Regions from separate parts of the Lysinibacillus sp. RC79 genome, predicted to be linked through region 3. Evidence: riboswitches for the same ligand, from Rfam matches in the RefSeq annotation. Region 3 holds a riboswitch; each other region holds the start of a gene.
The links. A riboswitch is a leader RNA that binds a small molecule or an ion and turns the genes downstream of it on or off. The one in region 3 is predicted to bind S-adenosylmethionine.
Positions count from the first base shown of each region.

Region 1: another riboswitch for S-adenosylmethionine. It lies ahead of ABH968_RS27410 (MetQ/NlpA family ABC transporter substrate-binding protein); the one in region 3 lies ahead of ABH968_RS02810 (methionine ABC transporter ATP-binding protein).
Region 2: another riboswitch for S-adenosylmethionine. It lies ahead of ABH968_RS21275 (bifunctional homocysteine S-methyltransferase/methylenetetrahydrofolate reductase); the one in region 3 lies ahead of ABH968_RS02810 (methionine ABC transporter ATP-binding protein).
Region 4: another riboswitch for S-adenosylmethionine. It lies ahead of ABH968_RS25575 (O-acetylhomoserine aminocarboxypropyltransferase/cysteine synthase family protein); the one in region 3 lies ahead of ABH968_RS02810 (methionine ABC transporter ATP-binding protein).

Region 1 covers NZ_JBGCCD010000058.1:468-8,092, reverse strand. The annotation lists gene ABH968_RS27430 (alpha-hydroxy acid oxidase) at 1-982, opposite strand, end outside; gene ABH968_RS27425 (enoyl-CoA hydratase/isomerase family protein) at 997-1,776, opposite strand; gene ABH968_RS27420 (methionine ABC transporter permease) at 1,790-2,461, opposite strand; gene ABH968_RS27415 (methionine ABC transporter ATP-binding protein) at 2,454-3,479, opposite strand; gene ABH968_RS27410 (MetQ/NlpA family ABC transporter substrate-binding protein) at 3,585-4,409, opposite strand; SAM riboswitch class I at 4,649-4,754, opposite strand; gene ABH968_RS27405 (pyridoxal phosphate-dependent aminotransferase) at 4,969-6,138, opposite strand; gene ABH968_RS27400 (PhzF family phenazine biosynthesis protein) at 6,276-7,070, shown strand; gene ABH968_RS27395 (carbon-nitrogen family hydrolase) at 7,153-7,625, shown strand, end outside.
Region 2 covers NZ_JBGCCD010000029.1:31,653-39,277, forward strand. The annotation lists gene ABH968_RS21270 (protoporphyrinogen oxidase) at 1-1,355, shown strand, start outside; SAM riboswitch class I at 1,481-1,580, shown strand; gene ABH968_RS21275 (bifunctional homocysteine S-methyltransferase/methylenetetrahydrofolate reductase) at 1,806-3,653, shown strand; gene metH (methionine synthase) at 3,646-7,077, shown strand; gene ABH968_RS21285 (GNAT family N-acetyltransferase) at 7,143-7,625, shown strand, end outside.
Region 3 covers NZ_JBGCCD010000002.1:111,765-119,389, reverse strand. The annotation lists gene ABH968_RS02830 (arsenate reductase family protein) at 1-305, shown strand, start outside; gene gcvH (glycine cleavage system protein GcvH) at 386-766, shown strand; gene ABH968_RS02820 (toprim domain-containing protein) at 953-1,294, shown strand; gene ABH968_RS02815 (thioredoxin family protein) at 1,311-1,613, shown strand; SAM riboswitch class I at 1,679-1,783, shown strand; gene ABH968_RS02810 (methionine ABC transporter ATP-binding protein) at 1,866-2,894, shown strand; gene ABH968_RS02805 (methionine ABC transporter permease) at 2,884-3,552, shown strand; gene ABH968_RS02800 (MetQ/NlpA family ABC transporter substrate-binding protein) at 3,670-4,518, shown strand; gene ABH968_RS02795 (response regulator) at 4,936-5,820, shown strand; gene ABH968_RS02790 (HEAT repeat domain-containing protein) at 5,817-6,863, shown strand; gene ABH968_RS02785 (glycosyltransferase family 2 protein) at 6,860-7,625, shown strand, end outside.
Region 4 covers NZ_JBGCCD010000044.1:3,330-10,954, reverse strand. The annotation lists gene ABH968_RS25595 (hypothetical protein) at 1-210, opposite strand, end outside; gene ABH968_RS25590 (MerR family transcriptional regulator) at 360-590, shown strand; gene ABH968_RS25585 (homoserine dehydrogenase) at 645-1,631, opposite strand; gene ABH968_RS25580 (hypothetical protein) at 2,322-2,708, opposite strand; gene ABH968_RS25575 (O-acetylhomoserine aminocarboxypropyltransferase/cysteine synthase family protein) at 3,105-4,406, opposite strand; SAM riboswitch class I at 4,525-4,638, opposite strand; gene ABH968_RS25570 (glycerol-3-phosphate acyltransferase) at 4,930-5,562, shown strand; gene ABH968_RS25565 (DASS family sodium-coupled anion symporter) at 5,746-7,227, shown strand; gene ABH968_RS25560 (succinyl-CoA:acetate CoA-transferase ScpC) at 7,555-7,625, opposite strand, start outside.

The DNA.
Region 1 (7,625 bases), on a different contig from region 3:
CAGCATCTGCTCCTAAAGCGAGTGCCTTAAGAGCATCCATACCACGATACACACCGCTATCTAAAATAACAGGAATTCGTCCCTTGACAGCTTTCACAATGCCAGGAAGTGCGTCAAGTGAACCAATTACGCCATCCAATTGACGACCACCATGGTTTGATACGATAATACCGTCAATGCCGTTTTCTATAGCTAGTTTTGCGTCTTCAGGATGTAAGATTCCCTTCAATAAAATAGGGAGATTAGAACGGCGCTTTAATTCACGTACATTGTCCCAATTTAATGTTGGATGGAAAACATTTTGCAAAACGCCTTGTACATATGACTCAAATGAATCATCTGGTAAGGAAGCAGTAAAAACAGGGTCATTCATATAGTTTCCTCGCGCATACCCAAGCTTTAATGGTGAAAATTGATTGCGAACATCTTCTTCACGCCAGCCAAGCATGACTGTATCTACAGTTAAAACAATGGCCTCAAAACCAGCAGCCTCGGCTCGAGCGGCCATACTATATGCAATTTCTTCATTTGTTGACCAATATAATTGAAACCATTTAGTAGCAGTGGGAGCTGTTTGTGCTACATCCTCAAGTGCATAGCTTGAAACTGTACTTTGAATATAAGGAATTTTTAACTGATCAGCTGCACGTGCAACGGCAAGCTCTCCCTCGTCATGCGCCATTCTGTTCATGCCAACAGGAGCAAATAAGAACGGAGTTGGATGTACTTTTCCGAACAATTCTATCGATGTATCAATGCTTGAAACATCATGTAAGAATCGTGGAATAATAGAGTATTTTTCAAAGGCTGCACGGTTATTTCGTAATGTTTGCTCACCACCAGCACCTGAACGGATGTAACCAAACGGGCCAACTTCCATTTTTTCCGCAACCGCCTTTTCTAAATCTGCAAAGCAAATAGGGAAGGGGGCTTGTACATTAATATTTTTTAACAGTAGATCACCATCTGTTGTCTTTGTCATCGTTACTACCTCCCTTATTTATTGAAAATGGGCTTTCTTTTATTTAAAAATGCTTGAACACCTTCGTTGTAATCATCAGAGCTAAACGAATCAAGAATCATTTGAGCTAACTCTTCACTTTCTTCATTTTCACCATCGATAATTGCTTGAATAATTTTTTTAATACCAGCATTTGCAACCGATGATTTACTTAATAAATGATTGGCGAACTGAAGTGTTTCTTTTTCAATAACCTCTGGCTCATGTAGTGCTGTAATTAAACCGATATTTTTACCTTCTTCAGCTGTGAAGATATTCGCTGTATATAAAATTTCCTTTGCCTTCGCAGCACCCACGATGTTCATTAGACGCTTTGTACTTTTAAGATTGTAGATGATACCGATGTTCGCTGCAGTGATGCCAAGCTTACTCTTAGGTGTTGCTAGTCGGAAATCACAAGCGTTGGCTAGCTCTAAGCCACCGCCAATAGCTACGCCTTGAATCATGGCAATTGTAGGGTGTGGAAATTTATAAAGAGCATCAATGGCTTTTAATGCTAAATCATTATAGGCTTTTGCATGATCGGTTGCATAACGAATGTCTAAAAACTCGCTAATATCTGCACCTGAAGAAAAGGCAACTTCATTTACACCACGAACAATTAAGATTTTAATAGAAGAATCTATACGTAATGCTTCGAGATTATCTAAAATGGTTTGAAACATAGCTCTCGATAAAGAGTTGCGTTTTTCGGGTCGATTTAACACCAGGGTAGCGATATAGCCATTTTTCTCTACATAAATTTCATTTGTCATCGTAATCCTCCTACTAATCTTTCTTTAGCTTCACGGCAAAGTGGTTACCTATTGATTGAATAATCTGAACAAGGATGATTAAGATAAACACTGTCGCATACATCACATCGACCTCATAGCGTAAATGACCGTAACGGTATGCAAGGTCACCTAAACCACCAGCACCAACCATTCCTGCCATTGCTGTTGCGCCTATAAGACCGATTGTGGCAATCGTTAAGCCTAAAATAATAGATGGGCGAGCCTCACGTAGTAAGACATTCCAAATAATATGACGACGTTTAATACCCATTGCTGTATAAGCTTCCACAACACCTGGATCAACTTCTAAAAGTGCCGTTTCCATAAGTCGCGCAATATAAGGAGCTGTATAAACAACAAGCGGCACAATAACACCTTTTACACCAATAGTTGTGCCAACGATTAGCTTCGTGAACGGTAAAATGAAGAATAGTAAAATAATGAACGGTACAGAGCGAATAATATTAATAAATAAATTGAAAAATTGATAGAGAAATTTATTTTCAAATGATTGCCCCGGACGAGTTAAAACGATTAAAAGCCCTAACGGAATCCCAATTAAAATAGAAAAGAATAATGAAATCCCGACCATTTGGAAGGTTTCGATAATGGATTTCCCAATAACATCTGACCAATCTGCAAAGAAGCTTTGAATGCTATTCATTTAATTCGCCTCCTAATTCTTCAACGCTTACCCCATTTTCTGCAAAATACTTAAGTGCTTTATCTACGATATGTGACTCACCGTGTAGATGCACGACAATATTACCGACAATGCCGTTTTTTAATTCAATGATATTGGCTGTTAAAATATTTGGTTGTACATCATAAACTTTGCTCACTTCTGCTAGTAATGGTTTCCCTGTACTTTCACCAAGGAATGTTAAACGAATAACGCTTCCCGAAACATTTAATTGCTCGATAAGGGAAGGGGATAAATTACGTTGAGAAATGGTATTTAAAAATTTTCGTGTCGTTGGATGCTGAGGCTTCGAAAATAGTTCTATAGCAGAGCCATATTCCACAACTGTCCCTGATTCAAGAACGGATACATCATCGCAAATTTTTTGAATAACATTCATTTCATGTGTAATGAGTAAAATAGTGATGCCTAGCTCACGATTAATTTTCAAGAGAAGCTCAAGAATGGCGTCAGTTGTTTCAGGATCGAGTGCACTTGTCGCTTCATCACTGAGCAAAATTTCAGGCTCTTGGGCAAGGGCACGTGCAATAGCGACACGTTGTTTTTGACCACCTGAAAGCTGGCTAGGATAACTATCTAATTTCTCTGTTAGGCCAACAATTTCTGCATATTTTGCAACGCGTTTTTTCACTTCAGAGTCATTATAGCCAAGAAGCTTTAATGGTACCGAGATATTGTTGTAAACAGTCGCTGTTTTTAAGAGGTTAAAATGCTGGAAAATCATCCCGATTTTTCGACGAGTTTTGCGAAGGTCGTTTAGAGAAAGGGAAGTAATATCTACATGATCGATTAATACCTTTCCTGTTGTTGGACGCTCTAATAAATTGACACAGCGAATAAGGGTACTTTTTCCTGCGCCACTATAGCCAATAACTCCATGAATTTCACCTTTATTGACATGTAAGTTAATACCATCTACTGCTTTGACGATACCTTTTTTAGTTTTAAATTCTTTTGTTATATTTTCTAATTGAATCATACTGTGATATCTCCTTTCTAAGACCTTCTATAAAGCAAGAATCTGCTAGCTTTCCTGTAGGAGTCTCGCAGATTCTCGATTTTATGAAAGGTCCTTAATCGTCACTTACCAGCTTGGAATTACAGAACCTTGGAATTTTTCTTCTATAAATTTACGTACTTCATCAGATTGATAAGCTTCAATAAATTTTTTGATCGTTGGGTCATCTTTGTTTTCAGCACGTACTACAATGTAATTCACATATGGAGAGTCCGTAGATTCTAAAAGGATGGAATCTTTTTTAGGGTTAATGCCAGCATCAAGTGCGAAGTTCGTATTAATAGCTGCTACATCTACTTCACTAAGCTGTTTTGGAATTTGTGCAGCCTCTAATTCTATGAATTTTAAATTCTTTTTATTTTCTTCCACATCGCGAATAGATGCTGTTAAGCCGGTACCGTCTTTTAATTTAATATAGCCGGCCTCTTGAAGGACAAATAGGGCACGAGCTCCGTTTGTTGGATCATTTGGTAATCCGAATGTTGCACCATCAGGAACTTCATCGAGTGATTTATATTTCTCAGAGTATATGCCCAGAGGATTTAAAATTGTTTTTCCTACTGGCACTAAATCTGTATTGTGATCTTTGTTAAATGTTTCGAGGAATGGCTTGTGTTGATAGCTGTTTACATCAAGATCACCCTCGGCTAACGATGTATTTGGTAAAACATAATCAGAGAAAGTTTTTAGTTCTACTTCTAAACCATTTTCTTTGGCAACTTTTGCAGCAACTTCTGCAATTTGTTCGTGTGGACCAGAAGTTACACCCACTACAATTTTATTTTCATTAATAGCCTTACCTTTACTGTCTTCTTTAGTACCACAGCCTACTAATGCTGCTACCAATGTGAGACTCGCTAAACCTAGTAAAAATTTGTTTTTCTTTTTCATGAAACATACCTCCAAAGTTGTTTTATCGGTTATTAAAAAAACAATTTCGCCTTGGCGTAATTGTAGCTGACGCTTTGCTTTCGCTACAGATAAACAATGCCGTCCGGATTTTGAATTGTGCTAGCACAATTCATTCCTTTCAAAATCCGTGACATCCGCCGGAGGCTTTTATCTTCATATAAATGAAGATAAAAAAAACTCTCTTAAAAAATTAAGAGAGGCTCATGAAAAAGTGTCCTCTCTTATCTTTCAAACGATAATCGTTTGCAGGATTTAGCACCTTCCTTAAAAAAAGGAGGTTGCCGAGCTTCATAGGGCCAGTCCCTCAGCTACTCTTGATAAGAGATTTATAATATTTTTTTGTAAATCCGATAGAACTAATATAAATTATAGGATATAGTAAGTCAATCGAATTTTTAAAATTTTTTATTTTATTATAATATTTAGTTGAAACAGAATCCGCTAGAAGAAGGGCTGGAGCAACTAAAAAAAGATTGTGAAATGAAAAACTGTTTCCATAGCAAGTTTGAGCTAATGGAAGGTAGGGGAATTGAAATGTTCATGAGCTAAATAAGTTTAATTTTTCAATTCTGCTGATCGCTTCACGTAAGCGGTCTTCGTTAACAAGTAAGCCAACCCGTACATAGCCTTCACCATATTGACCGAAACCATTGCCTGCAGCTACTGCGATATCAGCTTTGTCGAGCAATAAATCGGCAAATTGTTCACTCGTAAAACCTAATGGAACAGGGAGCCATGCAAAGAAAGAGCCTTTCGGTGCTGTTACTTGCCAACCAATTCGCTGAGCTTCTTCGATCAGGACGTTTCGCCGATGCTCGTAAGTCACTCTTAGCCCATCCGCGCAACTCTGGGAAGCAGTAAGTGCAACTGCCGCGGCTTGTTGCACTGCAGGAAATTGACTACAGAATAGATGATCTTGAATAAGGTTAATGGCTGCAACAATATCGGGGTTACCAACTGCAAAACCAATGCGCCAGCCTGCCATATTATACGTTTTGGATAATGTATACATTTCAATACCGACATCTTTCGCACCGTCTGCTTGCAGGAAACTGATAGGTCTATTGCCGTCAAACCCAATCGCCCCGTAGGCAAAATCATGTGATACGATAATATTGTGCTCTTTTGCAAAGCGTACTGTTTCCTCGAAAAATTCAAGTGTTGCAGTACCACCAGTTGGGTTATTCGGGTAATTCAAGTAAAGCAGCTTCGCCTTTTCTTTTACTTCATCGGATAAAGCATTATAATCAGGCAGGAAATTATTTTCTGCAAAAAGTGGCATGACTTCAAAATTAACATCACCTAATATAACACCAGATAAGTAATCTGGATATCCTGGATCCGGTAATAGCATTGTATCACCGGGATTTAAAACGGCTAACGGTAGCTCAACAAGACCGATTTTCGTACCACCAAGAATAGCTACCTCTGTTTCAGGGTCAATGTCAACATTGTATTCACGTTTGTAGAAGCTTGCTGCTGCTTGGCGTAATTCAGCTATGCCACGAAATGGAGAGTATTTATGATTTTGAGAATTTTCTGCTGCCTCCTGTAATGCTTTAATAATGTGAGGAGGAGTGGGCTGATCTGGATTACCTTGACCAAGATTGATAACATCACGCCCTTCAGCTAGAGCAGCGTTTACTTTTTGCACAAGTGCTGCAAAAAATTGAGTTGGGAGTTGCTGTAGTTTTTTTGAGAATTCCATGCATGTTCACCTTTTTCAGAATATAATAATTATTAAAGATATGAAGCAAATAGTATTACTTTTTTTACTAAATGTCTAGAGTCTTTTCAGTTAACTAAAAACTAAAAGAGACCCAATTATATTTTGAGGTGAAAAAATTGAACAAAGTCTCATATTTTATCGTCAATGCTTTTACTACAGAACTTTACAAGGGAAATCCCACAGCAGTCTGTTTACTTGATTCAACAATACCTGAGGCGACCATGCAGAAAATTGCTCAGGAGATCCCTGTACCAACAACAGCATTTGTCCAAAAGAAAGATAATGATTTTTTTCTTAGATGGTTTACGCCAGCAAAGGAAATACCGATTTGTGGACATGGAACAATCGCTAGTGCTTTTTTACTCTGGAAACAAGGGATTGTACCCGTCAATTCTTCGATTACATTTCAGACTTTAAGTGGTCCTTTGCAAGCAAATTGGTTGAATGAACTAGTTGAAATAACAATTCAGAAGTATCGGTTAGAAGAGATTGAATGTCCTTTGGAGCTTGAAGAATGGCTTGGTATGAAACCGACATATGTAGGGAAAACAGAATTGGATTATATAGTGGAGCTAAGTCACGAAGGGTATATTGCAGATTTTAAAGCTGATTTTCTTGCGATGAAACAGTTCCCTGTACGTGGTGTTTGTATTACAAGTCGTTCTAAGGATAAGGGGATTGATATTGTCTCAAGATTCTTTTCTCCAGCACAAGGTATTGATGAAGACCATGTAAATGGTTCCACTCATGGTGCGTTAGGACCTTACTGGTGTGAAAAATTATCAAAAGAAAGCATCGTTAGCAAACAGCTTTCAAAACGTGGTGGATTATTGTACGTTACACCAAAAATAAAAGATGTTGCTATTGCGGGTTCGGCAGTTCAAGTATTAAGTGGTGAAATATTAATCTAAATATTGAGCTTAAAACCATGGAAGTAAGGTTGATTTATTGTAGTATAAATACAGAAAAGTACTGTCTAGAGGAGGAATAACAATGAAAATCGGTTGTATCCAATTAAATGTAGGCTTTGGCAAAGTAGAAGAAAATTTTGCCCGCGCTGAGGACAAGATTCGTGAAGCGGCAAAACAAGGTGCAGAAATTATTGTACTACCAGAAATGTGGAATTCAGGATACGCACTTGAAAAATTACCAGACCTTGCAGATGTGGATGGAGAGCGTTCGAAAGCATTTTTATCAGATCTAGCGAAAGAGCTTGGCGTACATATTGTTGGTGGCTCTGTTTCAACGAAGAAGGGCGATAAATTTTACAACACGATGTATACGTTTGATAAAAATGGTGAGTTAGTAGGTGAATATAACAAGGCACATCTTTTCCGTTTGATGGACGAGCATTTATATTTAGATGCAGGGGATGAAATGAATCGCTTTGCCCTTGGAGATATCGAGGCTGCAGGAGTGATTTGCTATGATATTCGCTTCCCTGAATGGCTACGCGCTCACGCATT
Region 2 (7,625 bases), on a different contig from region 3:
CGGGATTGTGTACGATGCATTATTTACAACGCCAAGTTCAGGAGAAAAACTTAGATGTAAAACTTGTACTTGTTGAAAAAAATACGTACCTTGGTGGCAAGCTTCACTCTGCATATGAACAGGGATTCATCATGGAAACTGGAGCAGATTCTATTGTAGCGCGTCATAAAGGTGTCATGGAGTTAGTAGAGGAACTAAATTTCGAACAAAATCTTGTGTACAACGAAACAGGTATTTCGTATATTTACACAAATAATGAGCTACATGCCATCCCCGCAGACTCAACGTTCGGTATTCCTATGAGCTTACAATCACTTGAGGAAAGCACACTTGTATCAGAGGAAGGCAAAAAAGAAGCATTAAAGGATTTAACAATGCCAAATGAAGAGTTTACAAAGGAAAGTTCAATTGGGGAATTTTTAACGTATTATTTAGGTGAGGAGCTTGTTCAAAACCAAATAGCACCCGTACTTGCAGGTGTATATTCTGGAGATCTAAATCAACTTTCAATTGCTTCCACTTTACCGTATTTAATCGATTACAAAAACGATTACGGTAGTATTATTAAAGGTTTCGATGCAAACAGAGAACAATTCGTGAAAGCTGCCAATAAAAAATTTATTTCATTTAAAAATGGTTTATCATCACTAATAGATCGACTTGAAGAAACATTAACGGATGTAGAAATTATAAAAGGAGTTGCCACTATTAGTGTTAAAAAGCAGGAGAATCAATATTCTGTTACTTTAGCAAACGGTAAAATGATGGAAGCAAATCATGTTGTAATGGCACTGCCAAATGAATCAGTACAAAGCTTATTACAGGATGCATCTTTGAACAGATATTTTGAACAATTCAATACTGCATCCGCCATTACAATTTACTTAGGATTTGATGTACCCGATAATAGATTACCAGCAGATGGAACAGGCTATATTGTGTCACATAATTCGGGTGTTATTTGTAATGCAGCAACGTGGACAAGTCGCAAGTGGAAACACACCTCAGCAGAAGGAAAATTACTTGTACGACTTTTTTATAAGAGCATTAACCCTGAGTATGAGAGATTACGTGTGATGACAGATGAAGAGTTAGCAACTGTTGCCCTAGAGGATGTAAGAAAAAGCTTGGGGATTGAGGAAACGCCAACTATTGTTGACGTGACAAAATGGATCGACCAGATGCCAAAGTATGACTTGGCACATCGTGAAGCGTTGCAAGGTCTTGTACAAGAGCTTGAGAAAAACTATCCAAATTTAACTATAGCGGGATGCTCTTATTTTGGAGTAGGCATAGGTGCATGTATTCAAAATGGTAAAAAAATTGGTGAGGAACTTGCTGGAAAACTATCGTAATTGTTTAAAATAAATCAAAATATAATATTTTTCGTAAAAATTATCCTTTGTTCTGTGAAATAGTCTTGACTCAATCATTCGTAAAGGATATGATTCTTTTAATTATTTAAAAAATTCATACTAAATTCTTATCAAGAGAAGCTGAGGGACTGGCCCTATGAAGCTTCAGCAACCAACTTATTGTCAGGTGCTAAATCCAGAAGACCGTTGTGTCGAAGATGAGAAGGAAAAACAATTACGAAACGACGTAAAAGCCTTCTTTTTTTATAAAAGAAGGCTTTTTTATTTTAACTTCTTTCAGCGGGTGTCCAAACAACCGCCGAAAGAAGTTAAAGCCTCCGGCGGATGTCACGGAAATCGGAAAGGAGTTCTTTGTGCAAGCACAAAGCCGATTCCAGACGCAATTATGCCGAGGCATAATTGATAGATAAGGGAAGAGAGGCTAGTTTTATGGGATTGCTTGAAAGGTTAAAAACGCATGTTCTTACAGCAGATGGCGCAATTGGTACGGTTTTATACGGCTATGGCTTGGAGTACTGCCATGAGGAAATGAATGTACAGAGACCTGAATTAATTGAAAAGATTCATAGAGAATATATAGCAGCTGGTGCCGATATTATTCAAACGAACACTTACGGAGCTAATGCCATAAAATTAGCCCGTTATGGATTAGAATCTTGTGTGCAGCAGTTTAATGAAGCAGCTATAACGATTGCAAAACGAGCAGCGGCAGATGGTGGACAATTTGTCTTAGGTACTATTGGGGGAATCCGTGGTATTCGTAAAAGTGATGCAACGTTAGAGGAAATTTTAGCAACGGTTGAAGAGCAGGCAACTGTTTTACTTGCAGGAAATCCAGATGGCCTTTTACTTGAAACATATTATGATTTTGAAGAGCTAACAGCGACTTTAACAATGCTACGAGCTAAAACGAAATTACCGATTATTGCTCAAGTTTCTATGCACGAACCCGGAATTTTGCAAAATGGAATGAGCTTAAATAACGCCTTACATAAACTTGAAGCGCTAGGTGCTGATATCGTAGGTGTTAACTGTCGCTTAGGCCCTCACCATACTATACAAGCATTCGAAGGAGTAGAGCTTCCTAAGGAGGCATTTATGTCAGCATATCCGAACGCCTCTCTCCTTGATTTGGAGGATGGGCGTGTCGTTTATGAGTCGGAGGCAGATTATTTTGGTCGAGCAGCTGTAGAGCTTCGTGATCAAGGGGTACGTTTAATTGGTGGCTGCTGTGGTACGACACCAAAGCATATTGCCGCAGCGAAAAAGTACTTAGAGGAGCTATCCCCGGTCGAGGAAAAGTATGCAAAGCCAGAAAAAGTAGAGGTTGTCCGTGAGGCAGAGCCAGCAAATTATGAGCCATTACATGTAAAAGTAAAACGTGAACGCTCAGTGATAGTGGAGTTAGATACACCAAGACATTTAGAAATCGAAGGCTTTATTGAAGGTGCAAAAAAAATATATGCGGCTGGTGCAGATGTAGTCATGATGGCAGATAATTCACTTGCTTCTCCGAGGATTAGTAATGTCGCAATGGGTGCCTTACTGAAAGAAACACACGGGGTACGCCCGTTGACACATATAACATGCCGAGATCGTAATTTAATTGGTCTTCAATCACATTTGATGGGATTAAATGCACTAGGGATTCATGATATTTTAGCAGTTACTGGAGATCCGACAAAGGTAGGTGATTTCCCAGGGGCCACTAGCGTTTATGACGTCTCTTCAATGGAGCTCATTCAATTAATAAAACAGTTAAATGAAGGTGTATCGTTCTCAGGGAAACCACTTCGTAAAAAGGCGAATTTCTCTGTAGCAGCTGCATTTAATCCTAACGTACGTGTGCTCGATCGCGCTGTCTCTCGATTAGAAAAGAAAATTGAATATGGGGCAGATTATTTTATTTCACAGCCTGTTTATTCAAAGGAAAAAATCGTGGAAATTTACGAGGCGACAAAGCATTTAGAAACACCAATTTATATAGGCATTATGCCAGTAACGAGCTATAAAAGTGCGGAGTTCTTACACCATGAAGTGCCAGGCATCAAACTATCTGATGATGCGTTAGCACGTATGAAGGCTTGTGGCGAAGAAAAGGAACGCGCAACACTAGAAGGAATTGCAATTGCCAAGGAATTAGTAGAAGTAGCAACGGAATATTTCAATGGTATTTACCTCATCACACCATTTTTACGCTACGATATGACACTAGAATTAATGAAATTTATTGAGCAATTGGATGAACAGAAAAAAGGGGTAAGTATAAATGGCTAAGCACTTGATTGAAGAGCAACTAGAGAAACGAATTTTAATTCTTGATGGCGCAATGGGTACAATGCTACAAAATGAAAATTTATCAGCAGAGGATTTTGGCGGCGAGGAATATGATGGCTGTAATGAAAATCTCGTGCTAACTAGACCAGATGTGCTTGAAAAAATTCATGGAAAATATTTAGAGGCTGGAGCAGATATTATTTGTACAAATACATTTGGAAGTACTCCACTTGTATTAAATGAATATGATCTTGGTGCGAAAGCTGAAGAGATTAATAAACGCGCTGTAGAAATTGCACGCAAAGTAGTGGATGAGTTTTCAACATCCGATTGGCCACGTTTTGTAGCGGGGGCTATGGGACCAACTACAAAAACCTTGTCGGTTACAGGTGGTATTACATTTGATGAGTTAGAGGAAAACTTCTATGTTCAGGCAAAGGCATTAATCGAAGCCGGGGCGGACGTTCTGTTGCTAGAAACTAGTCAGGATATGTTGAACGTTAAGGCAGGAACATTGGGGGTATCTCGTGCCTTTGAAGCAACGGGAAAAGAGCTACCTGTGATGATATCGGGAACAATTGAACCGATGGGAACGACACTGGCTGGTCAAACAATTGATGCTTTTTACATTTCTATCGAGCATATTAAACCATTGTCAGTGGGCTTAAACTGTGCGACTGGACCAGAGTTTATGACTGATCATATTCGTTCACTAGCAGAGCTTTCAACAGGCTATATTAGCTGTTATCCGAATGCAGGTTTACCTGACGAGGAAGGCTGCTATCATGAGTCACCTGAATCGCTGTCACAGAAGCTAAAAGGCTTTGCAGAAAAGGGTTGGCTGAATATAGTTGGGGGATGCTGTGGTACAACGCCAGCACATATTGCTGCTATTCGAGAGGTGCTAAAGTACGAAAAGCCTCGCCAATTACCAGATGCAACACATGGTCATGTAGTATCAGGCATAGAGCCATTAGTATATGACGATTCTATGCGTCCATTATTTATTGGAGAACGGACAAATGTCATCGGCTCTCGTAAGTTTAAAAATTTAATTATTGATGGGAAGTTTGAGGAAGCAGCGGAAATAGCACGTGCCCAGGTGAAAAATGGAGCACATGTTATTGATATTTGTTTAGCAAATCCTGACCGCGATGAACTAGCGGATATTCGTGGCTTTATGCAGGAAGTTGTAAAAAAAGTAAAAGTACCTCTTGTAATTGACTCAACAGATGAAAAAGTAATTGAGGAAGCACTTAAGTTTTCTCAAGGGAAAGCCATCATTAATTCTATTAACTTAGAGGATGGCGAGGAGCGTTTTGACGCAGTTTTACCGCTAGTGAAAAAATATGGGGCCTCTTTAGTAGTGGGGACAATTGATGAGCAAGGCATGGCGGTTGATCGACATCGCAAGCTAGAGATTGCTGAGCGTTCCTATAAATTGTTAACAGAAAAATGGGGTATTGCTCCCGAAGATATTATCTTTGACCCATTAATGTTCCCAGTAGGTACAGGAGATGAGCAGTATATTGGCTCGGCACTTGAAACGGTGGAAGGAATTCGCCTCATTAAAGAAAAAATGCCGCGTACATTAACGGTGCTTGGTGTAAGTAATATTTCTTTCGGATTACCACCAGTAGGTCGTGAAGTATTGAATGCCGTGTATTTATATCACTGTACACTGGCTGGTTTAGATTATGCAATTGTGAATACGGAGAAGCTAGAACGTTATGCATCTATTCCTGAGGCAGAGATTAAGCTAGCAAATGATTTACTCTTTCATACAAATGATGAGACATTAGCCGTCTTCACGGATTTCTATCGCGATAAAAAGAAGGAAAAAACAGAGGAAGATATTCCGAAAACAGTAGAAGGTCGCTTAGCTTACTATATTTTAGAAGGTACAAAGGAAGGGCTTATTGAGGATTTAGAGGCTGCTCGTGAAATTTTCGAAACGCCGCTTGCTATTATTAATGGACCTTTAATGGATGGAATGGCAGAGGTTGGCCGCTTATTTAACGATAATCAGCTCATCGTAGCAGAGGTATTACAATCAGCAGGGGTTATGAAAGCAGCGGTAGCACATTTAGAGCAATTTATGGAGAAAGATGAAGAGAGTGCTGGCAAGGGGAAGATGGTTCTTGCAACTGTAAAAGGCGATGTGCATGATATTGGGAAAAACCTTGTTGATATTATTTTAAGTAATAATGGCTATAGGGTGATTGATCTTGGTATCAAAGTAACACCTGCCCAATTAATAGAAGCGATTCGCAAGGAAAAGCCAGATTTCATCGGGCTTTCAGGCTTACTTGTAAAATCAGCGCAACAAATGGTTATTACAGCTCAAGACTTCAAGGAAGCAGGTATTGACGTACCTATTTTAGTAGGGGGAGCGGCATTATCCCGTCGCTTTACTGAAACAAAAATCGCCGGCGAATATAATGGACCTGTCATTTATTCAAAGGATGCGATGCAAGGATTAGAGCAGGCAAATCGGTTAATGGGGACAGATACACGTGCAGATTTCTTAGCTGAAATTAAGGAATCTCGTGAAAAACGCTTAGAGGCAGACGAAAAAAGAGCGGCTCGCCCTGCAAAAGAAGTAACTGTAAAGCCTGTACGTACGGTAAAGGAAGCTTCTATCTTTCTTCCAGCTGATTTGCGACGCCATGTAAAGAGAGAATATGCTGTTTCGCATTTATATCCATATGTTAATATGCGGACATTACTAGGACATCACCTAGGTTTAAAGGGTCAAGTACAGCAATTACTTGATGCTGGCGATGCAAGAGCAACGGAGTTAAAAGAGTTAGTCGACGATTATTTACAAAGTGATCTATTGAAACCATCAGGTATGTATCAGTTTTTCCCTGCACAAGCCGATGGGGATGATGTAGTCGTTTATGATCCAGCAGATAGCAAAACAGAAATTGAACGATTTACCTTCCCGCGTCAGCAAGTTGAACAGTTTTTATGTCTTGCAGATTTCCTAAAAACAGTTGAAAGCGGTGAAATGGACTATATTGCCTTAATGGTGGTAACGGCAGGACAAGGGGTTATGGCGAAGGCTCGTCAGCTAAAAGAGGAAGGGAAATTCCTTGAAAGTCATGCATTACAATCTACAGCCCTTGAGCTTGCGGAAGGCTTTGCCGAACGCATGCACCAAGAAATTCGTGACCAGTGGGGCTTCCCAGATGCGACAGAATTTACGATGCGTGATCGTTTCGCGGCAAAATATCAAGGACAGCGCTTCTCATTCGGCTATCCAGCATGTCCGAACTTAGAGGATCAAGAGAAATTGTTTGGCATATTAAAACCAGAGGACATTGGTGTGCATTTAACGGAAGGCTTTATGATGGAACCAGAAGCTTCTGTTTCAGCAATCGTCTTTGCACATCCAGATGCTCGATATTTTAATGTATAATGCTAGAAAAAGTGGTGTAACTTTATTATAGTAATTAGCCCTTTTAAAGTTGGGACGTGAGCATGATGATTCGATTAATGGAAGAAAAAGATTTACCTGAGGTTTTAGATATTTACAATGAAATTATTTTAACGAGCAGAGCCGTTTATCGATATGAAACACAATCGTTAGAAGAAAAAAGACAATGGTTCAAGGAGCAGCAAACAATCGGTAATCCACTGCTAGTCTTTGACGAAAATGGCAATGTAGCCGGCTTTGCAACATATAGTCAGTTCCGTCCATATCCGGGTTATAAGCACACAATGGAGCACTCTGTATATGTGCATAAGGATCATTATCAAAAGGGGATAGCGTCACAATTAATGCTTGAGCTTATTCGAATTGCTAAAGAGCAAGGTGTGAAGACACTCGTAGCGGGAATTGATGGTGAAAACAACGGAAGCATTAAAGTACATGAAAAACTAGGCTTTGAATATGCAGGTACAATAAAAAATGCAGGCTATAAATTTGAACAGTGGCTAGATCTTGTATTTTATCAGCTACAGTTA
Region 3 (7,625 bases):
AAAAATGGCTAAATGACAATGGGGTTTCATACGAAGAGGTACACATTGTCGAACAACCGCCTACAAAGGACGAATTATCAAACTTATGGCAAGCTAGTGGACAACCGTTAAAGAAATTTTTTAATACTTCTGGTATGAAATATCGAGAGCTTGGCTTGAAGGATAAACTTGCAGAAATGACTGAAGAGGAGCAGCTTGAACTGCTTGCGTCAGATGGTATGTTGATTAAACGTCCGATTGTAACCGATGGAAAAAAAGTTACTTTAGGGTTTAAAGAATCAGATTTTGAGCAAGCTTGGAAATAACGCTTTTAATCTTGTTTTTATGGAAGAAGTATGGCACACTGAAAATGAATATATTACATATTTATGGAGGGGTTTTTTGCATGAGCACACCTAAAGACTTACGTTACTCTGAAGAGCACGAATGGGTAAAAGTAGAAGATGGTAAAGTACGTATCGGTATTTCTCATTTCGCACAATCTGAACTTGGAGATATCGTTTTCGTTGAGCTTCCACAAGTTGGCGACGAAATCAAAACTGATGATCCATTCGGTAGCGTAGAATCTGTAAAAACAGTTTCTGAATTATACGCACCAATCTCAGGTACAGTAGTTGAAGTAAATGCAGATTTAGAAGATAGCCCAGAATTCGTTAATGAATCACCATATGAAAAAGCATGGATGGTCGTTGTAGAGCCTGCTGATGCATCAGAAGTTGAAAAGCTTATGACAGCTGAGCAATACGAAGAAATGATTGCTGAATAAGACAAGCCTGTATTAGAAAAACGTCGGAAACTACCGACGTTTTTTATTATCTTCATTCATCCTGCTCCTATAGTAAGTGAGGTGAATGTAAGTATATTCCTTTATCAATAGGTGTCTAACTGTATCAACGATAAAGTTTATTGATATAATGGATTATAAGGGATATGTCTAAATGGGGGTGGCGTGATGGTCGAGGGAAAATGCTTAATTGTCGAAGGTCGATCGGATAAGCTTCAAATTGAACCTATTTTAAATGAAGATGTTAAAATACTTTGTACGAATGGTACAATTGGTGTGCATCAATTAGAAGAGCTACTTGATCCATACGAGGGTTGTGAGCTTTATACGTTTTTTGATGCAGATACATCGGGTGATAAACTACGAGCATTAATGGACAGACATTATCCAGAGGCTGAGCATTTACGTACGATGCCAACATATAAGGAAGTTGAGACAACTCCGAGGAAAGTGTTAGCGGCGATATTGCTTCGTGCACATTTCTCAATCCATAATGAATATATTTTGTAAGGTTGCGTGAAAAATGATGGAAGAATGGTCAAAAGAGCAGTGGGACGCGGTTGTCCTGTCAGGTGAAAAGGCTGCCTTTTATTTATATACGCCTATGTGTGGAACGTGTGCAGTTGCATCGAAAATGATGATGGTTATTGAGCAATTGCTGCCACAGCTACAGGTTGGTAAAGCGAATATTAATTTTATAGAGCAAATAGCTTTTGATCATAAAATCGAAAGTGTACCATGTTTACTCGTATGTGAAGGCGGAAAAGTGACAGAAAAGGTTTATGCCTTCCAATCCGTACCATATTTATACGAATTATTAAAAAATTAATTGACTGAACTTTACTCGCGTGGTAAAGTAACAAATATATTAAAAAAACAATTAAATATATCGAACTCTTATAAAGAGCGGCGGAGGGAAGTGCCCTATGAAGCCCGGCAACCATCACAATCGTGAAAAGGTGCCAAATCACCCAAAGATTTATCTTTGAAAGATGAGAGAACGGTTTAGCGTATATTACGTGACCCCTTCTACTTGTCTATAAGTGAAGGGGTTTTTTATATGAGAAAAGGAGAATTCGCTATGATTCAGCTTCAAAATATTACGAAGAAATACAAAACCGCGAATGGCGAATTAACTGCAGTCAAAGACGTCAACCTTTCTATCAATAAAGGTGAAATTTTTGGCATTATCGGCTATAGTGGCGCTGGTAAAAGTACAATGATTCGCTTGTTAAACGGTTTAGAAAAGCCTACATCTGGTACGGTGACGGTTAACAATCAAGCATTTTCATCCATAAAGGGGCAAAAGCTCAGAGATGCTAGACAAAAGGTTAGTATGATTTTCCAGCATTTCAATTTACTTTGGTCTAGAACTGTTGAAGAAAACATCGCTTTCCCCCTAGAAATCGCAGGTGTTCCAAAGGCAAAACGTGAAGCACATGTGAAAGAATTAATAACTTTAGTTGGCTTAGAAGGGCGCGCTAAAGCATATCCATCACAACTTTCAGGGGGACAAAAGCAACGTGTAGGTATCGCTCGTGCGCTTGCTAATAATCCAGAGGTATTGTTATGTGATGAGGCAACATCCGCACTCGATCCGGAGACAACAGATGCTATCCTTGATCTCCTTGTCGATATTAACGAACGATTAGGTCTAACGATTGTGTTAATCACACATGAAATGCACGTTATTCGCAAAATTTGTCATCGTGTAGCGGTTATGGAAGCTGGAGAAATTGTAGAACGTGGTGAAGTATTACAAGTATTCCAAGCTCCACAAGCTGCCATTACGAAAAAATTCGTTTCTCAAATTACAGATACGAAGGAAACACAAGAAACTGTGGCACAAATTAAAGCAAATTACCCTAATGGACAACTTGTTAAGCTAATCTTTGTAGGAGAAAAAACAGAGCAGCCTGTCATTTCACATCTTGTGAAACAGTTTGATGTAGAAGTAAGTATTGTACATGGTAATATTTCGCAAACGAAAAATGGAGCGTACGGTACACTTGTTGTACAAATTGTTGGCTCAGAGGAAAATGTTGCTGCTGCACTGAGCTACTTAAATACAGTCGAAGTACAAACGGAGGTGATTACAAATGCTAACTAGTCTTTTTCCGAATGTCGACTGGGAAAAAATGTGGGACGCTACGTATGAAACGTTGTACATGACAACAATTTCTACGGTCATCACATTTATACTTGGATTAGTAATTGGAATCTTATTGTTTTTATCAAGTCCCAACCAACTATGGGCCAATAAAATTGTGAACTTTTTAACAGGATCAATCGTTAACATTTTCCGTTCGATTCCATTTATCGTTTTGATTATTTTATTAATTCCATTTACGAAATTTTTACTTGGCACAATTCGTGGCGCAGATGCGGCTTTACCAGCACTAATTATTGGAGCTGCACCATTCTATGCACGAATGGTATTAATTGCTTTACGTGAAATTGATAAAGGTGTTATTGAAGCAGCTCGTTCAATGGGTGCCAAAACGTCAACGATTATTTGGAAAGTATTAATTCCAGAATCGTTACCAGCGCTTATTTCTGGTCTTACTGTAACAGCTGTAGCACTTGTCGGTTATACTGCGATGGCAGGTATTATCGGTGCAGGTGGTCTAGGAAACTTAGCATTCTTAGATGGTTTCCAACGTAATCGCCAAGATGTAACTTTAATGGCGACTATATTAATCTTAATAGTAGTATTTATTATTCAATGGATTGGCGACATGATTACGATCAAAACAGATAAACGCTAAAGAGGGGCTAATAAAAATTGTAGTGACAAAAAGAGTATCTCGCTACGAACATCTAAGAGGTTATCTCGGTTTTATACCGCTAACATATTTAAATAAGTAAAAAGGGAGAGTAATAAAATGAAGAAGTTATTAGCAGGATTATTTTTATCAGTATTAGTACTAGCTTTAGCCGCTTGTGGTGCTGGTAAAAAAGAAGATACAAGCTCAAACTCATCATCTGGTGATAGTAAAGAAAACGTAACGTTAACAGTAGGTGCTTCGAATACACCTCATGCGGTTATTCTGGAAAAAGCAAAACCAATTTTAGCTAAAGAAGGTATCGATCTTAAAATTGAAACATATCAAGACTATGTATTACCAAACCAAGATTTAGAATCTGGCGAACTTGATGCAAACTACTTCCAACACATCCCTTATTTAGAGAAGGAAATTAAAGAAAAGGGTTATGATTTTGTAAACGCTGGTGGTATTCACATTGAGCCAATCGGTATCTACTCTAAAAAATATAAATCTCTTGAGGATTTACCAAAGGGTGCAACAATTTTACTTTCTAACTCTGTTGCAGACCACGGGCGTATGCTTTCATTATTAGAAGCTAAGGGCTTAATTAAACTTAAGGATGGAGTAGATAAAACATCTGCTGAACTTAAAGATATTGAAGATAATCCAAAAAACTTCAAATTCGATGCAAATACAGCTCCTGAAATGCTTGTACAAATGTATGAAAATAATGAAGGTGATGCAGTTCTTATCAATTCTAACTACGCAATCGACAACGGACTAAATCCAATGGAAGATTCTATTTCTCTTGAAGATAAAGAATCTCCGTATGTAAACATTATCGCTGTACGTGCTGGTGATGAAACAAAATCAGAAATTAAAAAATTAATAGAAGTATTAAAATCTAAAGAAATCCAAGACTTCATTATTGAAGAATGGAAAGGCTCAGTTGTACCAGTTAAATAATTCAAAAAGGGTATGTAAGTGTCAAAGCTTACATACCCTTTTATTTTGTCATCAAAAGAAAAATATAAATAATTTGTATCGATAAACAAAGGTTGATTTACACTCCGAGTTGGTAGTTTCCGCGGGCTTGGCTTTAACTTCTTTCAGCAGGTGTCCAAACACCTGTTATGGTAAAACGTCGACTTAAAAGGCTATCTTTTATCAGAAAAATATAACTTTTTAACAAAAGAGTTATTATTCTGTAGTTTACAGCAAAAATATAATAATATTTTAAAGTGGTCGATTTACCATAAATTTTGTATAGATATTGTTAAGTCATCTTTATTACTATAGTTGTTGTGTTTATAAATCAAGAGAATGATAGAAAAATAATGAAAGAGAATGAAAAACCTCTTACATCAACTGGAGTGAACACCAATGAATAAATTAATCATTGCAGAAGACATCATGCAGGAGCATGAGGTGAAGGGTTATTTTGAAATTTTGCGTGAGAGTGTTATTCGCTCACGTTTAACAATGACTGCAGTCTTTTTTAAATTAGCTAATTCCTCACAAGTAATTGATATAGAACGTAATCAAGTGAATGATCAAATTTCATCTTTTCTAAAATCAAAAATACGAAAAACAGATTTACTTTTCCAATTAGCAGATGGCGTGCATTGGGGAATATTTTTTCTGCAAAGTAGTGAAGTAGAGGTAAAGGCGTTTTTAAAACGGATTTTTGCAATTCTAAAGCAAGAAAGGGAATTTCAGCAAATAACGTTAAAAGCCTCCATTACTGAAATAAGAAATAATAGCGTCACCTTTGAAACTTTGTTAGACGAAAATAAGCAAAAACTAGCAGATGACGAACAGCCGACTTGGTCAATAGAACAGGTTACAGATTATAGTGTACAACCAACGGAGCAAGTAAAGGTAAGCATTATTGAACAAAATGCAATTTTTAGAAAAGTGCTAGAAACAACGATCAATCACTTAGACATTCCTCACTTTACTTTAGACGTGGCTACCTATGAAGATGGCTATAGTTTTTTACAGTCTGATAGCTATAAAACTGGCCATATGCATTTAGTTGTAATGAACGATATTTTACCACGTAAAAATGGCTTAGAAATTTTGCACATTTTGCGAGAAATGCCGAATGAGAAAAAATTCATCATTTATATGATGTCAGAACGAAACTCTGAAGGGGCGACACTGAATGCTTATGAAGGTGGCGTCGACGAATATATCGTAAAACCATTTAATTTACGTTTGTTAGAAGCAAAAATTAGGCGAACTTTTGCGAGGTTTTGGCTATGATTAAGCTGTCGATTTCTTTTCTTTTTACGGTCATCGTTGTTTTATTAGTAGTTCTATTTATATTTACGATATATCTACTTTTTCAGCGCCAGCGGGAGATTCGTTTTGCAGAAACGCGTGATATTTTTTTAGAAAACTATTCACAGCATTGGTACAACTATTTAATCAACGATGAAATTTTCTCTATGGTGCTTGTACCCCGCAAAAGAGCTCAAGTAGCAGCTATAGAAATAATCTTTTCATCGTATTTGAAAAATATAATGAATGACAAAGTTGAACATAAAATCAAAGAGTTTTCTAATCTCTATTTAAAACGGTTTTATGAAAAAGATTTAGCAAGTAAACGTTGGAGCATTAGGATGAATGCTTTATATCGTATTGCTGATTTGCGGATAGAGGATTTATTAGATACTTGTCAACAATTCGAGAAAACCAAAATTTCGGAAGAAGAATATTTTCAGCTGTTAAAAATATACTCTCTCTTCCAACCAGAATTGTTTATCGAAAAAATGAAAGAATCGTGCGTTCATTATTCTGAAAGCGAATATAGAAGATTATTTGTATTGTTAGAGGATGACGTATTTATTCGATTATTTGAAGACTTTGACAGCTGGACGAAAAATATCCAATTCGCTGTAATTGACACTGCGGCTGTAAAAAGAAATATGCAGTATATAGATAAGTTAAAGCAGCTATTAACCCATGAGATTCCAGAAATAAAAATAAGAGCATTAAAGGGTCTTTATGAAATTGGTGTAATTGATGAAATCGATCCTTATGTTCCATTTGTGACATCTGATATGTGGGAAGTAAGATTAATGGTTGCAAAAATCTTTAAGCATGTGCCACTAAACTATACCTATGCTTATTTAGAACAGCTACTTGAAGATGAAAATTGGTGGGTACGCTCACAGGCAGCTAAAACAATTGCAGAAAATAGAGAAGGAATTGCAAAATTACAGCAATTTATGGAGTCCTCAAACGACCAATATGCAATTGAAATGGCGCAGGAAACAGTAGTCAGAAAGCAGGGGAACAAATGAAAGTATTTTTAGATTATTGTATGTGGTTCTTTGGTTGCGTTATTCTGTTTTATATGTTGTTTGTTATTATTTCATATTGCGCAATGTTTGTAATTGCTATGCTAGATTTGCGAAAACGCTATAAATTAGATCCCTCAGAGTATGATGATGCTCATATCGATGCCTTTTACTCAAAACCAGTATCCTTATTAGTCCCTGCTTACAATGAAGAGGTTGGAGTTGTAGATACAGTCTATTCATTGTTGAATTTACGATATCCGCAAACGGAAATTATCATTATTAACGATGGTTCTACTGACACTACCCTACAAACCGTTATCGAGCATTTCCGAATGAAGCCCGTTGATAAAATTGTTCGTGCAAATATCCCTACAAAAGAAGTTAAACAAATTTATGAATCTGAAATTTATAAGAATTGCATTTTAGTAGATAAAGAAAATGGTGGGAAGGCAGATGCATTAAATGTAGGTATTAATGTATCGCAATATCCTTATTTCTGCTCTATTGATGGTGATTCAATCTTAGATGAAAAATCATTGCTTCGTGTGATGAAGCCGATTATTTTATCTGATGGTGAAGTGATTGCGGCAGGAGGAAATATTCGAATAGCCAATGGAGCGAAAATGCAGCTTGGTTCCGTTACTGAGACACACTTACCAAATAACTACTTAGTAATCATGCAAATAATAGAATATTTGCGAGCTTTTTTAATGGGACGCATAGCTTTAAGTAAATTCAATCTTGTGCTTATTATTTCCGGAG
Region 4 (7,625 bases), on a different contig from region 3:
TACAGTTACTATTCCCCACACAATTGTCGGCTGTGATTTCCATAGCATCCATTCAAAAGCACCAGAAAAGACAAGAGCGCTACCAATCGTTACAACTGTTCCAATAGCTACACCTGTTAGACGAATTGATGAAAAAAAAGACCTTGGAATAACGCAATGCTCGTAGCAGTTAAACTTGTCCATTTCCATGACCATTTCAGGATACATCATGTATTGCCCCTCAACCGTCACCACTCATTAACATTAATAATACAGATTTATCCAAAAGCAAACAATTGCCTTTTTCCTTCATTTATTAACCCACAGTAGGTTTTCTATTAAAGGGAGGTTATAATAAAAACAGCAAAAGGAGCGAAAAAATGTATAAAACCATTGAAGAAACAGCCATAGACCTTGGTATGCCAGAGGATCAAATAATTCGCCTAGTTTACGAGGGCCGTATTCGTTCCGTATACGACGGGGACCAAATACTGATTAATAGCGGGCAGTTTAGTACTTATTTTGAGCAGCTAGATCGTATTAAAGAGGAAATTGAAATTTGGCGGAATACACCTATTCCAGAGGATATTGATGTTAAAGATGAGGATTAAAAAAATGCCTATCATTCAAACAAGTTGAACATTGTTGAATGATAGGCATATCTATTATATTGTTACGACAAACCCAGCTCTTTTACCGATAATTTCAGCATAATCCTCAACCATTACACTAGCTGTTGGATACATACCTGCTCCAGGTCCTATTAGCGTTAATGTACCAATATAATTTGTATCCAATGCCACAGCATTATTGACGTCATCAACTGGATAAAGCGGATGTTCTTTATCCACTAATTGCGGACCAACCATTGCTACTACTTTACCATCTGCTAGCTTCTCAACCTCAGCAACGTGGCGGTAACGCAAGCCTTTTTCGCACGCTTCTTTTACTTGCTCTGCCGAAATACTATCAATGCCAACCACCTCGACGTCAGCCCAATCTGGTTGTTCACCAAATGCCAAAGCACTTAAAATCATTAATTTTTTAAAGGCATCCTGTCCTGAAATATCATTATATGGGTCTGCCTCTGCATAGCCTAAATTTTGCGCCTCTTTTAAAGCCGTTTCGAACGACCAGCCCTGTGAACGCATTTTCGTTAATATATAGTTGGATGTCCCATTTAAAACACCCTGAATACGACTAACATCATTGACAAGCAAAATATTTTTCATCGTTTTAATAACTGGTACACCACCAGCAGTTGTTGCCTCAAAGCCTACAAAAACACCATTTGCTTTTGCAAGATCCTGTAGCTCCAAGCCTCGTTTTGCAAACATTACTTTGTTAGCTGTAATGACATGACATTTATGATCAACAGCGCGCTTTAAATAAGTAAATGCTGGCTCCTCATTGACGATCGCCTCAAAAACAACCTGCATACCTGGTTCTGCTAAGACTTCATCCATACTAGTTGTCATTAAATGCGCTGTACCTGGTACACGTTCACGGCTAGTGTCTGTAACTAAAATTTTTGCTACTTCTAGCTCAATTCCTAATTTATTTTTAAGCTCTTCACGCTTTTCGTTTAATATATGGTAAATTCCTTGACCTACCGTTCCAAATCCTAATATAGCTGCCTTTATAGTTGCCATTCCTATTCCCTCCAACTTACATTCCGCAGTTTCATTATATTTATTTCGTCTCAGCTTAATTCTTACAGATTTTGAATTGTGCGCCGACTATACAAAGCAGGTCAGTTTGCCGTGTTTCTAACACTTCGTCTTCAGACAGATATTTAGTCATGGCGTTTCACTTTCGCTACAAAAAACATCCTGAATGAAGATACACTGGGAAACAAACAAATTCAAATAATTCAAAAATCAACTTAAAGAAAATTGTAACGTAAATACATACATTGCACAAGAAAAATCTTTCTAGGATGGACATTTGTTTCCTGTAGACGTGCAAAGGAAATCGTTTTCATCCCTTTTATTATATGTTTTTTCACTTGATCTATAATAATTGAGCAACTATTGACGATTCTTTATCAATTATGCCTCGGTATAATTGTAGTTGACGCTTTACTGTCGCACAGATAAATTGCCACAGGACGTGGCGTTCTTAGACTGAGTTTCTCTCTTTCAGTGGATGTTTGCTGAAAGAAGTTAAAATAAATGCCTTTCTTCTATTATATATATGTATGTAAAGACATTTATAAAAATTGTTCTTTTGAAATATATTAATTAAAAAATTTTTCAATTATGCTGGTCTATCTTCCTTATCTAATTAAAAAGCTCATTCCCTGTAGCAGCAGAGAATGAGCCCAATTATATGAGGGATAATTAACTAGCTTTGGCTAGCAATTTATAACGATATTGTGTTAAAGCTCGTTGCACCAGTCTTATTTCATCCTGCGTAAAATTTGGTATTGCATACGTACGTTCAACTAATTGGAATGTGCCGTATTTTAAATAATACTCTGTCGCAGGTAGAGGAATATGACTTGTTCCATAGCCTTCATAAGCTTCGAAAATTTCTTGTACTGTATAGCCTTCCTCGTTGACATAAACGACTTCCTTAAAAGCAGAATGTCCAAAGATCTCTTGCCATTTACTCTCAACTGACGCAAGTATGTTTTGAATGGACATGTTGTTCACAAACACATGACCTTCATTTAACTCATAAATAAGATAAGATGCCATGTTTTGCGCACTATACACATTTCCCATTTAAAACACTCCTTTATCATCAGTTTTGTAGATAAGAGTAGCTACTGGCTGAGCAACTACTCCTCTTCGTATATATTCAAAAGTGGGGGAGCACTTATGAAACTAATTTAGTTTGAGCATTGATTGAAAACACTTTACCGATCAACTAGTCGGCGCTTTAAATTGGTTCTAGGTTGGTAGCCCTTCGAACACTTTTCTTATTTCCTAGTATAAAGCAAGGAATTAATTAAGTCAATAATACTTATAAAATTACTAGGTATTATTTTTAGGAAATTTCAGTTACTTCACCAAATGAGGTGAGCGGATGATGCAGCAACGTTTGACGCATTACCAAATGAGGCCTATCGAATGAGAAAATACGTAAACGCTACAACATTAGCCAATATGTTTTATTTATTAAGCTTCTATTTTTTGTTGTGAAGCTGTTACTTGTTCAATAGCTTGTTCTAAATCTGCAATAATGTCCTCTACTGCCTCTAAACCGATGGATAAGCGAATGAGCGACTCGGTTACGCCAGTTTGGATTAGCTCCTCAGCTGATAGTTGCTGATGTGTAGTAGATGCTGGATGAATAATTAATGATTTGGCATCCCCTACATTTGCTACGTGCGAGAATAATTTCACACTATCGATTAATTTTCGCCCTGCTTCACGTCCACCTTTAATGCCAAATGTAAGCACTGAACCGAAGCCATTTCTTAAATATTTTTTAGCTAAATCATGCGTAGCAAAATCTTCTAAGCCATTGTAATTTACATATTCCACAGATGGGTGGTTTCGTAAATATTCGGCTACCGCTAATGCATTTTCATTGTGTTTAGGAATACGCAAATGAAGCGTTTCTAAACCTTGTAATAAATTAAATGCTGCATCGGCACTTAATGTTGGTCCAAAGTCGCGTAGCAATTGCACACGCAGTTTTGTGGCAAATGCAGCCTCTGCTGTGTCAATACCATAACGCAAACCGTGATAAGATGCATCTGGCTCAGTAAAGCCTGGGAAACGCCCACGAGTCCAATCAAACTTCCCTGCATCTACTACAACGCCACCTAAAGTTGTACCATGGCCGCCTATCCATTTTGTTGCGGAATGAACAACGATATCTGCACCGAAGTCAATTGGGGTAGAGCCATATGGTGAAGCAAATGTGCTATCAATAATTAATGGTAAGCCGTTTTCATGTGCTATATTTGCTACCGCTTCAATATCTAATACCTTTAAACTTGGGTTACCGTAAATTTCAGCGAACACAGCCTTTGTTTTATCAGTAATAGCTGCTCGGAAATTTTCTGGATTTGTTTCGTCTACAAAAATCGTTTTAATACCGTAGTTTGGTAGTGTGTTAGCGAATAAATTATAAGTACCTCCGTATAAAGAGCTACCTGCAACAATTTCATCGCCTGCCCCTGCAAGATTTAAAATGGAAAACGCGATTGCTGCTGCACCAGATGAAAGTGCTACTGCTGCTGTACCGCCTTCTAATAAAGCGACGCGTTTTTCAAAAACATCTACAGTTGGGTTTGTAATTCGTGTGTAAATATTGCCAGCTTCCTCTAAGGCAAAAAGACGTTGCGCATGAGCAGTGTCTTTAAAAACGAAAGCCGTTGAGCGATATACGGGTACTGTACGAGATCCTGTTACCGGGTCTGGCTCTTGGCCACCGTGTAACAGCAATGTTTCTGGTTTAAATTTTGTCATTGTATACCTCCAAATGGTTATTTTTTTTACGATGGTACCGGAGATGAGGAGGATTTTTTCAGTAGAAAACAAAAACCCTCTTCAGCTAAGAAGAGGGTTGCGGTTGCAAGTTTTCCTCCCCTTATCTGCCAGATCCAAGTAAGAATCTGTAGGAATTAGCACCTTAGCAAGTTCGTCACTTACTGGTTGCCGGGCATCATAGGGCCTATCCCTCCGCCGCTCTTGATAAGAGTATGAGATTCAATTTCCATCGTTGTTACAAAGTATAAACATAGATTTTTTCTCTGTCAACACTAAAATTTTATTTTTTCCGAAACTTCTGTCTGCTTTTTTACGTAATACGAGCGCATACACTATTTTAGGTATTTATAATTTTTATCATCAAAAGTTAGGGATGCAATTTGTTAAAATGTATGCCTTTATATCAGTTGAGTGGAGACTGGACGCCCCCAGGAAAGCGCCCAGTAGGAACGGAAATCAACCTCACGCTATGGTGATGAGCTTATTAGAAAGGAGGATTTTTATGATAAAAGCTGTTATTATTTTTCTTCTTGTCGGTTATTTGATTGGCTGTATTCACGGCTCTAAAGTTGCTCAGTTTTTATCCGGGGTAGATTTAAAAAAGACTGGTCATGGCAATGCAGGTGCCTCTAATGCAACACTTTCCCTTGGATGGAAATACGGCATATTAGTTGCACTGATCGATATCGGTAAAGGCGTTATAGCTATAATCGGTGCACATGTCTATTTAGCAGATATAACACAATTAACAGAAGTACAAGTTTGGCTCTTTCTCTATATCGTAGCTGCTGGTGTTATTCTAGGTCACAATTTCCCATTTTATATGGGCTTCAATGGCGGTAAAGGAACTGCTTCAATCATAGGGATATTACTTGCGATTGATTGGAAAATTGGCTTATTTGCACTCATTTTATTTGTTATTTTATCTTTCGCGACGAACTATTTAATTGTCGGTGTACTTGAATTTTATCTCGTTTTTTGTACAGCCACTTATTTATGGATTCCTGGAGTTGGCCCAACGATTATAGCCCTATTACTTTTTGGTTTAGCCATCATTTTGCATATCGAAAATATTAAGCGACTGATGATAGGAACTGAACCTAAAGTGACTTCTGCATTCAAAAAGAAAAAATAATATATTTTGGATATTTTTGTCTTTTCTATGGCCGCATATTTTCTCGTAACTGCCCATTATCGCTATAAATAGAGGGTATTTCACATACTAGTTTTTTTACAATAAATAGACAAATCAACTTTCTTAATAAAGCATTTTACTAGCCGATGTTATAGAAAATTGTAATAGAAAGGATGAAAAAGTATGTCTACTTCTGAACAAGCAAAATCAAAACGTAATTTGAAGCCGCTATGGATTGGATTAGCCTTCGCTTCATTAATCATCATTACTTTTTTACCTAACAACGGCGATTTACCTGTAGCTGGACAACGAGCTTTAGCTATCTTAGCTTTCGCGGTCATCCTATGGGTTACAGAAGCAGTATCCTATCCCGTTAGCTCTGCCATGATTATTGCTCTCGTTACAATCTTACTAGGGTTAGCTCCGTCAATGGAAGATCCAACGAGAGCGCTAGGAACATCGGATGCATTAAAGTTAGCATTAAGCGGATTTAGTAATTCCGCAGTTGCACTAGTAGCAGCAGCTCTTTTCCTAGCGGCAGCCATGCAAATTACTAATTTACATAAACGTCTTGCGCTATGGATACTTTCACTAGTTGGGACAAAAACGAAAGCCATTGTATTCGGTGCTATTTTAGTATCTATTGCACTCGCATTCTTTGTCCCTTCTGCTACTGCACGTGCAGGCGCAGTTGTACCAATACTACTCGGAATGGTAGCAGCATTTGGTTTACCACGTGATAGTCGACTTGCTGCTTTACTTGTCATTACCTCTGTACAAGCTGTTTCCATTTGGAATATCGGTATTAAAACGGCAGCAGCTCAAAATATGGTCGCTTTAAATTTCATCAAAGAACAATTCGGTGTAGATATTTCTTGGGGTGCCTGGTTACTTTACGCTGCCCCCTTCTCAATCATCATGTCAGTGGCTCTATTTTTCATTATGACTACACTAATTAAGCCTGAAACAAGTAATATTGAAGGTGGTAAAGAAGTAATCAAAAAACAGCTTGCGGAACTTGGTCCATTAAAAGCTCCCGAAATTCGATTAATCATCACATCGGTAGTTTTACTATTTTTCTGGGCTACAGAGGGCAAACTCCACCCATTCGATACGACAACCGTCACAATCGTTGCAATCGCCATTTTATTAATGCCAAAAATCGGAGTCTATTCGTGGAAGCAAGTTGAGCCTCATATTCCTTGGGGGACAATTATTGTCTTTGCAGTAGGAATTATGCTAGGAACAGTCTTACTTAATACTAAAGGTGCATCTTGGTTATCAGATAAGGTATTCGGTTCACTCGGTTTAGATTCTATGCCAATTCTAGCAACAATCGCGCTTGTTACTTTATTTAATATTATTATTCATTTAGGTTTTGCGAGTGCAACAAGCTTGGCATCTGCACTTGTACCGGTATTTATCGTTTTAGCCTCAACATTAACGGCTAATGTCGATCAGGTTGGTTTTGTTATCGTGCAACAATTCGTTATTAGCTTTGGCTTCCTCTTACCTATTAGTGCACCGCAAAATATGCTTGCCTATGGTACAGGAGCCTTTACAACAAAGGATTTCTTAAAATCTGGTATACCATTAACGATTATTGGATACATCCTAGTTCTTCTATTTTCCGCAACATATTGGAAATGGATTGGATTACTGTAAGGATAAGGGATCACCACCATAAAGCGTGGTTGATTTCCGTTCCGGCTGGGCGCTTTCCTGGGGGCGTCCGATGAGCCGCTTCACTCGCGCAGCTCGCTCCAGGGTCTCGGGCCAACACGAGGTTGGTCACGAAGGCGTTATCACAGGATGTGATGCTCTTAGCCTTCGTTCCACTATTGCTGATCCCCAAGGAGTCGCCCAGCCTCCACTCCAATCAACTAATATACATGACATATGTTTTTATAAATGTCATCCACAACTTTTGATGATGAGCCAGAAGAAGCCTTGAAGGAACAAGTCAACTGTCCTTCAAGGCTTTTATTTTTATTATTTCGATAAAGCAGGGTTCTTCATCGTACCATTTTTTGCGTAATTCACATGCCAGGAGAGCGCTTTTT